DNA from 3 places in the Lysinibacillus sp. JNUCC-52 genome. Region 2 is predicted to be linked to each of the others. Evidence: predicted binding sites of a transcription regulator. Region 2 holds the regulator's gene; each other region holds the start of a gene.
The links. The regulator Rex, encoded in region 2, represses fermentation and respiration genes when NADH is low (regulators of the CRP and FNR family bind a similar motif). The targets are predictions, from matches to a motif close to TTGTGAAATATTTCACAA.
Positions count from the first base shown of each region.

Region 1: the regulator Rex is predicted to act here: its motif matches at 1,782-1,799, upstream of qoxA (cytochrome aa3 quinol oxidase subunit II).
Region 3: the regulator Rex is predicted to act here: its motif matches at 802-819, upstream of JNUCC52_RS16535 (cytochrome ubiquinol oxidase subunit I).

Region 1 is NZ_CP065546.1:4,133,231-4,136,523, reverse strand. Features, by position in the region: gene JNUCC52_RS20485 (hypothetical protein) at 1-100, shown strand, start outside; gene JNUCC52_RS20480 (DUF2785 domain-containing protein) at 369-1,211, shown strand; gene qoxA (cytochrome aa3 quinol oxidase subunit II) at 1,983-2,921, shown strand; gene qoxB (cytochrome aa3 quinol oxidase subunit I) at 2,949-3,293, shown strand, end outside.
Region 2 is NZ_CP065546.1:3,234,377-3,237,669, forward strand. Features, by position in the region: gene JNUCC52_RS16060 (ABC transporter ATP-binding protein) at 1-1,347, opposite strand, end outside; gene JNUCC52_RS16065 (redox-sensing transcriptional repressor Rex) at 1,784-2,419, shown strand; gene JNUCC52_RS16070 (twin-arginine translocase TatA/TatE family subunit) at 2,537-2,752, shown strand; gene tatC (twin-arginine translocase subunit TatC) at 2,773-3,293, shown strand, end outside.
Region 3 is NZ_CP065546.1:3,348,660-3,351,952, forward strand. Features, by position in the region: gene JNUCC52_RS16530 (diacylglycerol kinase) at 1-712, shown strand, start outside; gene JNUCC52_RS16535 (cytochrome ubiquinol oxidase subunit I) at 1,071-2,417, shown strand; gene JNUCC52_RS16540 (cytochrome d ubiquinol oxidase subunit II) at 2,414-3,293, shown strand, end outside.

The DNA of each region.
Region 1 (3,293 bases), 900 kb from region 2:
AGATGCCATCAAAAATGCGAGTATTCTCGTTGAATTAAAAACGAATCAAAACTCCTATATCGAATGGCCACTTGGCATAAAGTCCGCTGTTATATTATAGGAAGCTAAACAAAACTCTTTATGTAACACATGCTTATAAAATTGACTAACAAATAAACTATTTTTGTCTCAGACATACTTAATTAAGTATGTCTTTTTATTGTGAATCAAAAACCATTCCCTCATTCGTTGCGCTTTTATCATATCAGCTTTCTATTGATTACGGTATTGCAATTGACAAAGTAACCATTAAAAAATTCACTTCTGACAAATTTCTTTAGTAAAGAAGGTATAATGAAAAAATAGATTTATTATTGGAGGCAACTAACATGGATATAAAAGAAGCATTACAAACATTTTCTTCAATGACACCTACTGAAAAACAAGCTTTTTTTGAAAAAGAAGGTGATTGGCTATTGAAGGAAATGTTAACACATATCGGTTCTATTGATGAGCAGCTACGTGACCATTTGATCTATCGAACATTTATCGACCTGCTTAGTGATAACTTACTAAGTTCACAGCAGCTCCAATATTTGTTCGATACGGCAACAGGTGACGATTTCTTATATGCAAACATTGGGGAACAAACGGGAGATAGTGTATTTACTCGTTCCTTTTCAGCGTTACTTGTTGCTAGCATTCTTGCAAAAGATAGCGAGCTCCTTATTTTAAATGATACAAGCTTGGACACTTTCTTTAAAAAAATTGGTCGCTATTTATTACTTGAGAAGGATACAAGAGGACATGTTGAAGGCAAAGGTTGGGCACATAGCATTGCACATGGGGCTGATTTAGCCGCCATGACAATTAAACATCCTAAATTTGACTTGCAACATGCACCTTCCATCTTACATGCATTGAAATTAGCAACTTGGAAAGATGTTGTCTATGTTAACGATGAGGAAGAACGCTTTGTCAATATTATTGAAGCATTATTAGCAAGGGACTATTCTGAAGAAGCCTTAACGGAATGGGTCGAGCAAACTTTTGATAAATTCGAAATACATTTAGTAACACAAGGCTATAACGAAAGCTTTTTTAGCGGCCGTACTTGCACTTTAAATACGATGAAAACATTGTACTTCGCTTTAAAAATGAATAATCTAGCACCTAAACTTCAAAATACACTTTATATTCAAGTAGCAAAGTGGCTGAAGCTCGGTTCTTAACTAATGAAAGAACATCCAATTCACATCGGATGTTCTTTTGTTTATACGAACACCAATATTGGTATACTAATTTCTGTTAAATTTTGAAAGCGCTTAATTATGTTAACATAATTTTATCATTGTTCCAGTATCCTCTCTCTAATCATTCCTTACATTGAAAATTTATCCTTTATTCTTTGGAAAACCGTCTTTTTATATACTCCTTTTTTTAAAAAAACGCAACTAAAAAGAATCGAAAACAGAGGTAGGTCAAGGATTTTATTACAAATCATCGTCTAAAATGTGAAATAGAATTTTTCACAAAAAAAACATTTACTTAGTTAAATACGATAAACTCAGTATTTTCAACGTTTATACAGTGTTAAATTAACAAAACCTAAAAATACCAATAGTGAAATAGCTTTTTTTGTTCAAAAAATGTTCATATTCAACCCCATTTCATTATCATATTTATAATTAATTATTTTTTTTTTTAGTGAAGCGGGCGTATAATCCTATATGCAAACAAAGACATGATGCGACCATCGACATTGAAATTTTGTCCAATTTATGGTGCATTAATCATCATGTATGTGAACGCTTGCACCAGACCAATCAAATACTAGACATTATGCTTCATATCGAACCATGCCATTGTCATTGTAAATGCAACTGTACTTGATTGGTACAACAGATAAAAGAGGTGACCTCAATACCCACTATTTATAAATGTGAATCAATACTACTACACATTAAATTTATGAATAGCCGTTTTATAGAAAGGAGTCAAACATGAATAAAAAATTAAGCTTAATGTTTTTAGCATTTGGTGCTATTGCAATCCTGTCTGGTTGTGAACCATTAACAGTTTTCAATCCAAAAGGACCGAATGCTCAAACATTATCAAACACAATTATTTTATCCATTATTACAATGGCAGTTATTTTACTAGTCGTGTATGTGCTTTTTGCGTTTATGCTAACAAAATACCGCGCATCTAAAGCATCTGCCGATTATGAGCCACCTCATGAAGAAGGTAGTCACGTACTTGAAATTACGTGGACAGTTATTCCTATTATTATCGTAGCATTCCTAGCAATTGTTACTGTTAAAACAACTAGTACGGTAGAAACAACACCAGAAGGTTATGACAATAAAGAACCACTTGTTATTTATGCAGCATCTTCAAACTGGAAATGGCATTTTAGCTATCCAGAAGAGGGTATTGAAACTGTGAACTATGTAAACATTCCAACTGATCGTCCTATTGAATTCAAATTGTATTCATTCGGACCAATCACAAGTTTCTGGATTCCACAGTTAGCTGGTCAAAAATATGCAATGAGTGACATGTTAACAACTATTCACCTTGCAGCAGATGAAGTTGGCTCTTTCATGGGTCGTAACTCTAACTTTAACGGTCGTGGATTTGCGGAAATGGAATTTGAAGCTCAATCTATGACTCAAGCAGACTTCGAGCAATGGGTTAAGGACGTAAAAGCGAACGAAAAACCATTAACTGAAGAGAAATTCAAAGAATTATTAGCAGCTGAACATGTAGGTCGTTCAAGCTACTCATCTACTCACTTAGATTTCAGCCCAGCACCAATGGCACATGGTGATATGGATATGGGGGGTATGGATCATAGCGACATGGATATGTCTGATGAAGACATGAACCATGAAGATATGGACCATTCAACTGATGCCGATTCAACACATTCACACTAATTTTCAAATTTGAAAGGAGCGCATCCTATGAGTATGGAAGAATTATTCCATCCACTGCAAGAACCGATGATTTTAGCGGCAGCTATCAGTATCGTAGTTGGTGCAGTTGTTGTCGTAGCAGGCCTTACTTATTTTAAAAAATGGGGCTACTTCTATAAAAACTGGCTATCAACAGTCGATCATAAAAAGATCGGTATTATGTATATCGCCGTAGCACTATTAATGCTATTCCGCGGTGGTATCGACGCACTTTTAATGCGTGCACAAACAGCCGTTCCTGATAACGGACTTCTTGATGCACAACATTATAACGAGATTTTCACTACACATGGTTTAATCATGATTTTATTTATGGCGATGCCGTTTGTTATC
Region 2 (3,293 bases):
AGATAAAGAATTGACGGCTTTATCCACATCTTCTCCACTGAATAAAAAGCGGCCAAGTACAGTGCGAATGTCTTTTTCATTCATTAAGGGCCATTCATCCCATAGCTCTTTTAAAACACTTTTATTGCTCGACAGCTTTGCCTGTTCTTGATCGTAATAGCCAATTTGCACATTAGTGCCATAACGTATTTCTCCAGCAAGTGGGGACAGGTCTTTGACAATCGTTTTTAATAATGTCGATTTACCAACACCATTAGGCCCTACTAGTGCTATGCGATCTTCTCGAAACGTTCGTAGTGAGATACCACTAGATATTTGCTTGTCACCGTAGCCAACAGTTAAGGAGTCAATAGAGAGCACATCATTGCCACTTTGTCGCTCTATCGTAAAGCCAAAGCTAGCTGATTTTTCGTTACCGTCAGGAGAGTCCATCCATTCTGTACGTTCAAGCATTTTGCGTCGGCTTTGTGCCATTTTTGTCGTAGAAGCACGGGCTATATTTTTTTGAATAAAATCCTCAAGTTTTGCTTTCTCATCTTGCTGGCGTTCAAACATTTTGACATCGCGCTCATAGGTTTTCGCCTTTTCGTCTAAATAAGCACTGTAGTTTCCAGTATATTTCGTAACGCGATGACGAGAAACCTCATAGACGATAGAGACAACTTGGTCTAAAAAGTAACGGTCATGGGATACGATTAAAATAGCACCTTCATAGCCTTTTAAATAAGTCTCTAACCAAGAAAGTGTTTCAATATCTAAATGGTTAGTTGGCTCGTCGAGAATTAATAAGTCTGGCTTACTTAATAGAAGCTTAGCAAGAGCTAAACGAGTTCGTTGACCACCTGATAATGAGCTAATTGCTTTTTCATAATCCTCTGGGTAAAATTGCATACCATGAAGTACAGAGCGCGTATCAGATTCGTATTGATAGCCGCCTGCATCTTTAAAATCATGCTGTAATTGGTCATATTCGGACATGACCTTTGCATACATTTCTGGCTTTTCATAAACCGCTGGATCAGCCATTTGCTGTTCAAGCGAACGTAATGTTTTTTCTTGTCCAAGAAGCGGTTCGAAAATTGTCATCATTTCGTCCCAAATTGATAAAGTTGAATTTAGACCCGCATGTTGTTCTAAATAGCCAACTTGTACGCCCTTCGGAATAATAATATCGCCAGAATCATATGACAATTGCCCAGCGATGATTTTTAGTAAAGTGGATTTACCAGCTCCGTTACGTCCGACTAATGCTACACGATCACGGTGTTGAACTTCTAGTTTGACACCACTTAAAATTTCATCTGCAATAAAGGATTTATATAGTTGATTGACTTGTAATACAATCATTCTTGACACCTCAATTCTTTCTTAGTGTAAAGGATGACGGAATTGCTTGCAATGCCAGTGCTTTACTTATTCTAAGCTGTCATGTAAGATTGAAACGATTTCTCTTTAGTTAGTGGCGTAAAACGCGCAGTTAACTAAAGGGAAATCCTCCAGTTGATGTGAAAATATTAACTCGCTTTAGCAGAAGTCATCCATTTATAGAAGTGGAAGATGAATATTAAATATGCATTGAACTCAGTGTGGGTTGAAACCCGTCTGAATCAAGTTAACAGCCAGCGAATGCCCTAGATTTCATTGGGAGCCTTTTTTACATGCTCACAAAAAATTATGAGACGCAAATACGCTGAGAGATGTAACTGATTCATATAAGCATGTTTTAAAATGAGTATTCAAATACGCTTAGGTGAATTTGATGTGTTTATAAGGAGGAAAAAGTTTGAAACAAGAAGTAAAAATTCCACAAGCCACAACGAAAAGACTTCCTCTTTACTATCGATTTATCCAAAACTTTGCGCAAGAAGGAATGGAACGTATTTCATCGAAGGAATTGAGCGAGGCGATGAAAATCGATTCTGCAACGATTCGTCGTGATTTTTCTTATTTTGGTGCGCTTGGCAAAAAGGGATATGGCTATGATGTTCAGCATCTATTGAAGTTTTTTAGCCAAACACTTGATCAGCATGAAACAACAAAAGTAGCGTTAATCGGTGTGGGGAACTTAGGGAATGCATTTTTAAAGTATAATTTCCAAAAAAATCATAATACGCATATTGTAGTTGCATTTGACTCAAAGGCACCAAAGGAAGGGAAAATGATAAGCAATATTCCTGTGTATCATCCCGACTTATTAGAAGAAAAGTACGCTGAATATGGAGCAGACCTTGCTATTTTAACTGTATCTTCACGCTCGGCTCAGAAGATGGCAGATCGTTTAGCTGCAATGAATGCAAAAGGCATTTTAAACTTTACACCAGAGCGTATTACCGTACCAGATACTATGAAATTATTAACGATAGATTTGTCGGTAGAATTACAAGCGCTTATTTACTTAATCCGAAATAGCGATAAATAAAGGGCATTCACAAATTTGTAAACTGTTACAAATGATGGTGTTTAAACTATTGAAATAAATTCGCCAAACGAAAAAATTTAAGTTAAAATGATATATATATAAGAGGAGGTGGCTGCAATGGTTGTGCACTTAAGTGCTTTCACACCAGTTAGCCTAGTTATTATCGGTGTGGTTGCAATTTTAATATTCGGACCAAAGAAATTACCTGAGCTAGGTAAGGCAATGGGTTCTACACTTCGCGAATTTAAAAATGCAACAAAAGGTTTAGCTGATGACGATGATGATACAAAAAAGAAAATAATTGAACATAAAGAAAATGATAACGTTAAGTAAGTTAAGGATGTCAATTTAATATGAATCCAAGAGAATTAACAGTTGTAGAGCATTTAGAAGAACTAAGAAAACGGCTCTTTATTTGCGCTGTTTTCTTTGTTATTGCACTTATAGTTGGCTTTTATCTAGCCGAACCACTTATTAAACATATTCAATATAGTAAAGAAGCGGAGCAACTAACTTTAAACGCATTTAAAGTGACCGATCCACTTGTCGTATATTTACAAGTGACGGTTGCAATCGCATTTGTGATAAGTTCACCGTTGCTTCTTCATCAACTTTGGTTGTTTATTACACCAGGGTTACATGAGACAGAACGCAAGGCAACTTTAAAATATATTCCATATTCGTTTTTTCTATTTTTAGCAGGAGCTTCATTTTCATATTTTGTGTTATTTCCCTATGTCATGCACTTTATGATGGGTTTATCTACAGAATTAGAAATACAGCAAACAATTGGTATTAACGAATATTTTTCATTTTTATTTCGTTTAGTCATGCCGTTTGGAATCATTTTTCAGTTACCTGTAGTGACGTTATT
Region 3 (3,293 bases), 110 kb from region 2:
TACGTTAAATGAGGTTGTTTCTGGTGTAGCCCAATTCGAAAAGCGTCCGAAGATTGGCCTAATTCCAATGGGGACAACGAATGATTTTGCACGTGCTGTCCATATTCCACGAAATATTGATGAAGCCGTTGATATTATTATTAAAGGCGATACCTTACCAGTTGATGTTGGATTGTTAAATGGAGAACGCTATTTCATCAATATCGCTGCTGGGGGACGTATTACTGAGCTAACATACGAAGTGCCAAGCAAGATGAAAACAATGCTAGGGCAGTTAGCATATTATTTAAAAGCAGTTGAAATGATTCCTTCCATTAAGGCATCACATATGCGTATTGAATATGATGGTGAAGTATTTGATGGAGATGCAATGATGTTTTTATGTGGCTTAACGAATTCTGTAGGAGGCTTTGAAAAACTTGCACCAGATGCAAGCATAAATGATGGCTACTTCACTTTATTAGTATTAAAAAAAGTAAGCCTTCCAGAATTTATTCAACTTGCGGCAATGGCGTTACGAGGCGAACATTTAAAGGATGATCGTGTTATTTATAAAAAGGCAAGTGTTGTAAAAGTTACGACGGAAAACGAAGTGCATTTAAATCTAGATGGCGAGTATGGTGGAGATGCGCCTGCAACATTTGAAAACTTGAAACGCCATATTGAACTTTTTGTACCAATTGAAGACATTCGTGAGGAAGATCGTATTTAAATTTCATCATATGGAACAATTGGAAGATAGGTGTAAATAATTTTAGCGATTTTACACTTATTTGTTAATAATCTCCTCAGAAATTGGGATTGTGAACGAATTAAGAAAAATGTTTGGCGAATATACGTATATTAAATGAACAATATTTGAAACCTTTATATTAGGCCGAAGTTTCGGTCCATTATAAAGGTTTTTTGCGTTGGAATAGTAGAAAATATGGGTAGAGGTAAGGGAAAGGAAGTGGTGCAATGTGTATAAGTCACAGGAAAGAAAGCTTATCTGGTTAAGCTTTGGTGTTGCGATTATCATGCTACTTTCCATACTTGGAAGAATATTTGGTAGTTAGGAGGGCAATGAGATGATTAATGAATCAGCAGTCTTTTGGAGTCGTGCATTAACAGAGCTTACGTTATCATTCCACATCATTTATGCAACGATTGGTGTTGGCGTGCCGTTAATGATTATGATTGCGCAATGGACTGGTTATAAAAAGAATGATGAGCATTATATATTAATGGCACGACGTTGGGCACGAGGTTTCGTCATTACCGTTGCTGTAGGGGTCGTTACAGGTACAGCAATCGGTTTACAATTATCGTTACTATGGCCGAATTTTATGCAACTTGCAGGGCAAACTATAGCATTACCACTCTTTATGGAAACCTTTGCATTCTTCTTTGAAGCCATTTTCTTAGGTATCTACTTATATACTTGGGATCGTTTCGATAGTCAGAAAAAACATATGCTCCTTCTAATACCTGTTGCTGTAGGTGCATCGATGTCTGCAGTTTTTATAACAATCGTCAACGCCTTTATGAACGCACCACAAGGCTTTGACATAGTGGACGGTCAGCTCATTAATATTCAACCATTTCTAGCAATGTTTAACCCAGCAATGCCCACTAAAGTCGCGCACGTGCTTGTAACCGCATACATGACATCCGCATTTGTGTTGGCAGCAATCGCAGGTTATCGTATGCTTAGAGGTTCAGATCATATTTATCATAAAAAATCATTATTTTTACTAATGAAAATTGGCTTAGTTTCGTCCATTGCAGCAGCCATTATAGGAGATTTCTCAGGTAAATACTTAGCGGAATACCAACCAGAAAAATTAGCTGCAGCAGAATGGCATTTTGAAACAACAGATAAAGCATCGCTTATTTTACTAGGTGTATTGGATGGCGAAGAGGTGAAGTATGCTATAAAGGTACCATATGCATTAAGTATACTTGCACGTAATAATCCAAATGCAGAAGTAATCGGTTTAGATCAATTTGCGGAGGAAGACCGACCACCGCTCTATATCCACTATCTGTTTAACATCATGGTCTTTATCGGCATGTTCATGGTTTTAGTATCATTACTTTACGTAGTAGGTAAACCAAGAGGTTGGCAGTTTATTCATTCTCGGTGGTTTAGATGGGTTATCGTTGCGGGTGCACCACTGTCCATAATTGCCATTGAAGCAGGCTGGTGGCTTGCAGAGGTTGGACGTCAACCATGGATATTATACGGTATTATGCGAACACCAGAGGGAGCTACAACGAGCGATCACGTCGATTTAATGATGCTGTTATTCTCAGGTGTGTACGCCGTACTTGGAGTTGGTAGTATTGTCGTATTAATTCGAATGTTTAAAAAGAACCCGATTGAGCGAGAAATTGAAGATCGCAATACAGAAAAGGGCGGTGACATCATATGACATTAGAAGTATTAGGGATTTCAGTATTGTGGATTTTCCTTTTTGGTTATGTGATGATCGCATCCATTGATTTTGGTGCAGGTTTTTTCAATGCGTACAGTCTCCTTATTGGGAAAAACCATATCATAACGAATATTATTAAACGATATTTATCGCCTGTATGGGAAGTAACGAATGTCTTTTTAGTATTTTTCTTTGTAGGAATTGTAGGATTTTTCCCTCAAACAGCATTTTACTATGGCACGATTTTGCTTGTGCCAGTAAGTATTTCATTAGTGCTACTGGCGATTCGCGGCTCGTACTATGCCTTTGAATCGTATGGTGCACGAGGACATATCGGTTATTCTCTCACATATGGCGTAACAGGCTTACTTATTCCAGCCTCACTTTCTGTAGTATTCGCTATTGCAGGTGGTGGCTATGTGGATATGGTGGAAGGGCAACCAGTATTAAATTATTGGACACTGTATACGAGTACATTTGCATGGAGTATTGTCGTACTAAGCATAGCGGCTGTCCTTTATATATCCGCAGTATTTTTAACGTGGTATGCACATAAAGCAAATGACGCAGAGGCAACAAAGTTAATGCGAAAATATGCATTAATTTGGGCCGCGCCATTAATGATTAGTGCACTGGGCATTATGTATGAAATGAAATCCATTAACCCAGAAAGCTATCAACATATGGTCAACTTATGGTGGATGTTTGCCATTTCAGCAGTATTATTTATTATCACAGTCATATTGCTATGGATGCGAAAAAATTATGGGCTTGCTGTAGGATTATTAATCGCCCAATTCGCGGTAGCATTTTTTGCTTATGGTATTGCGCAATACCCATATTTACTGTATCCATATTTAACAATCTATGACA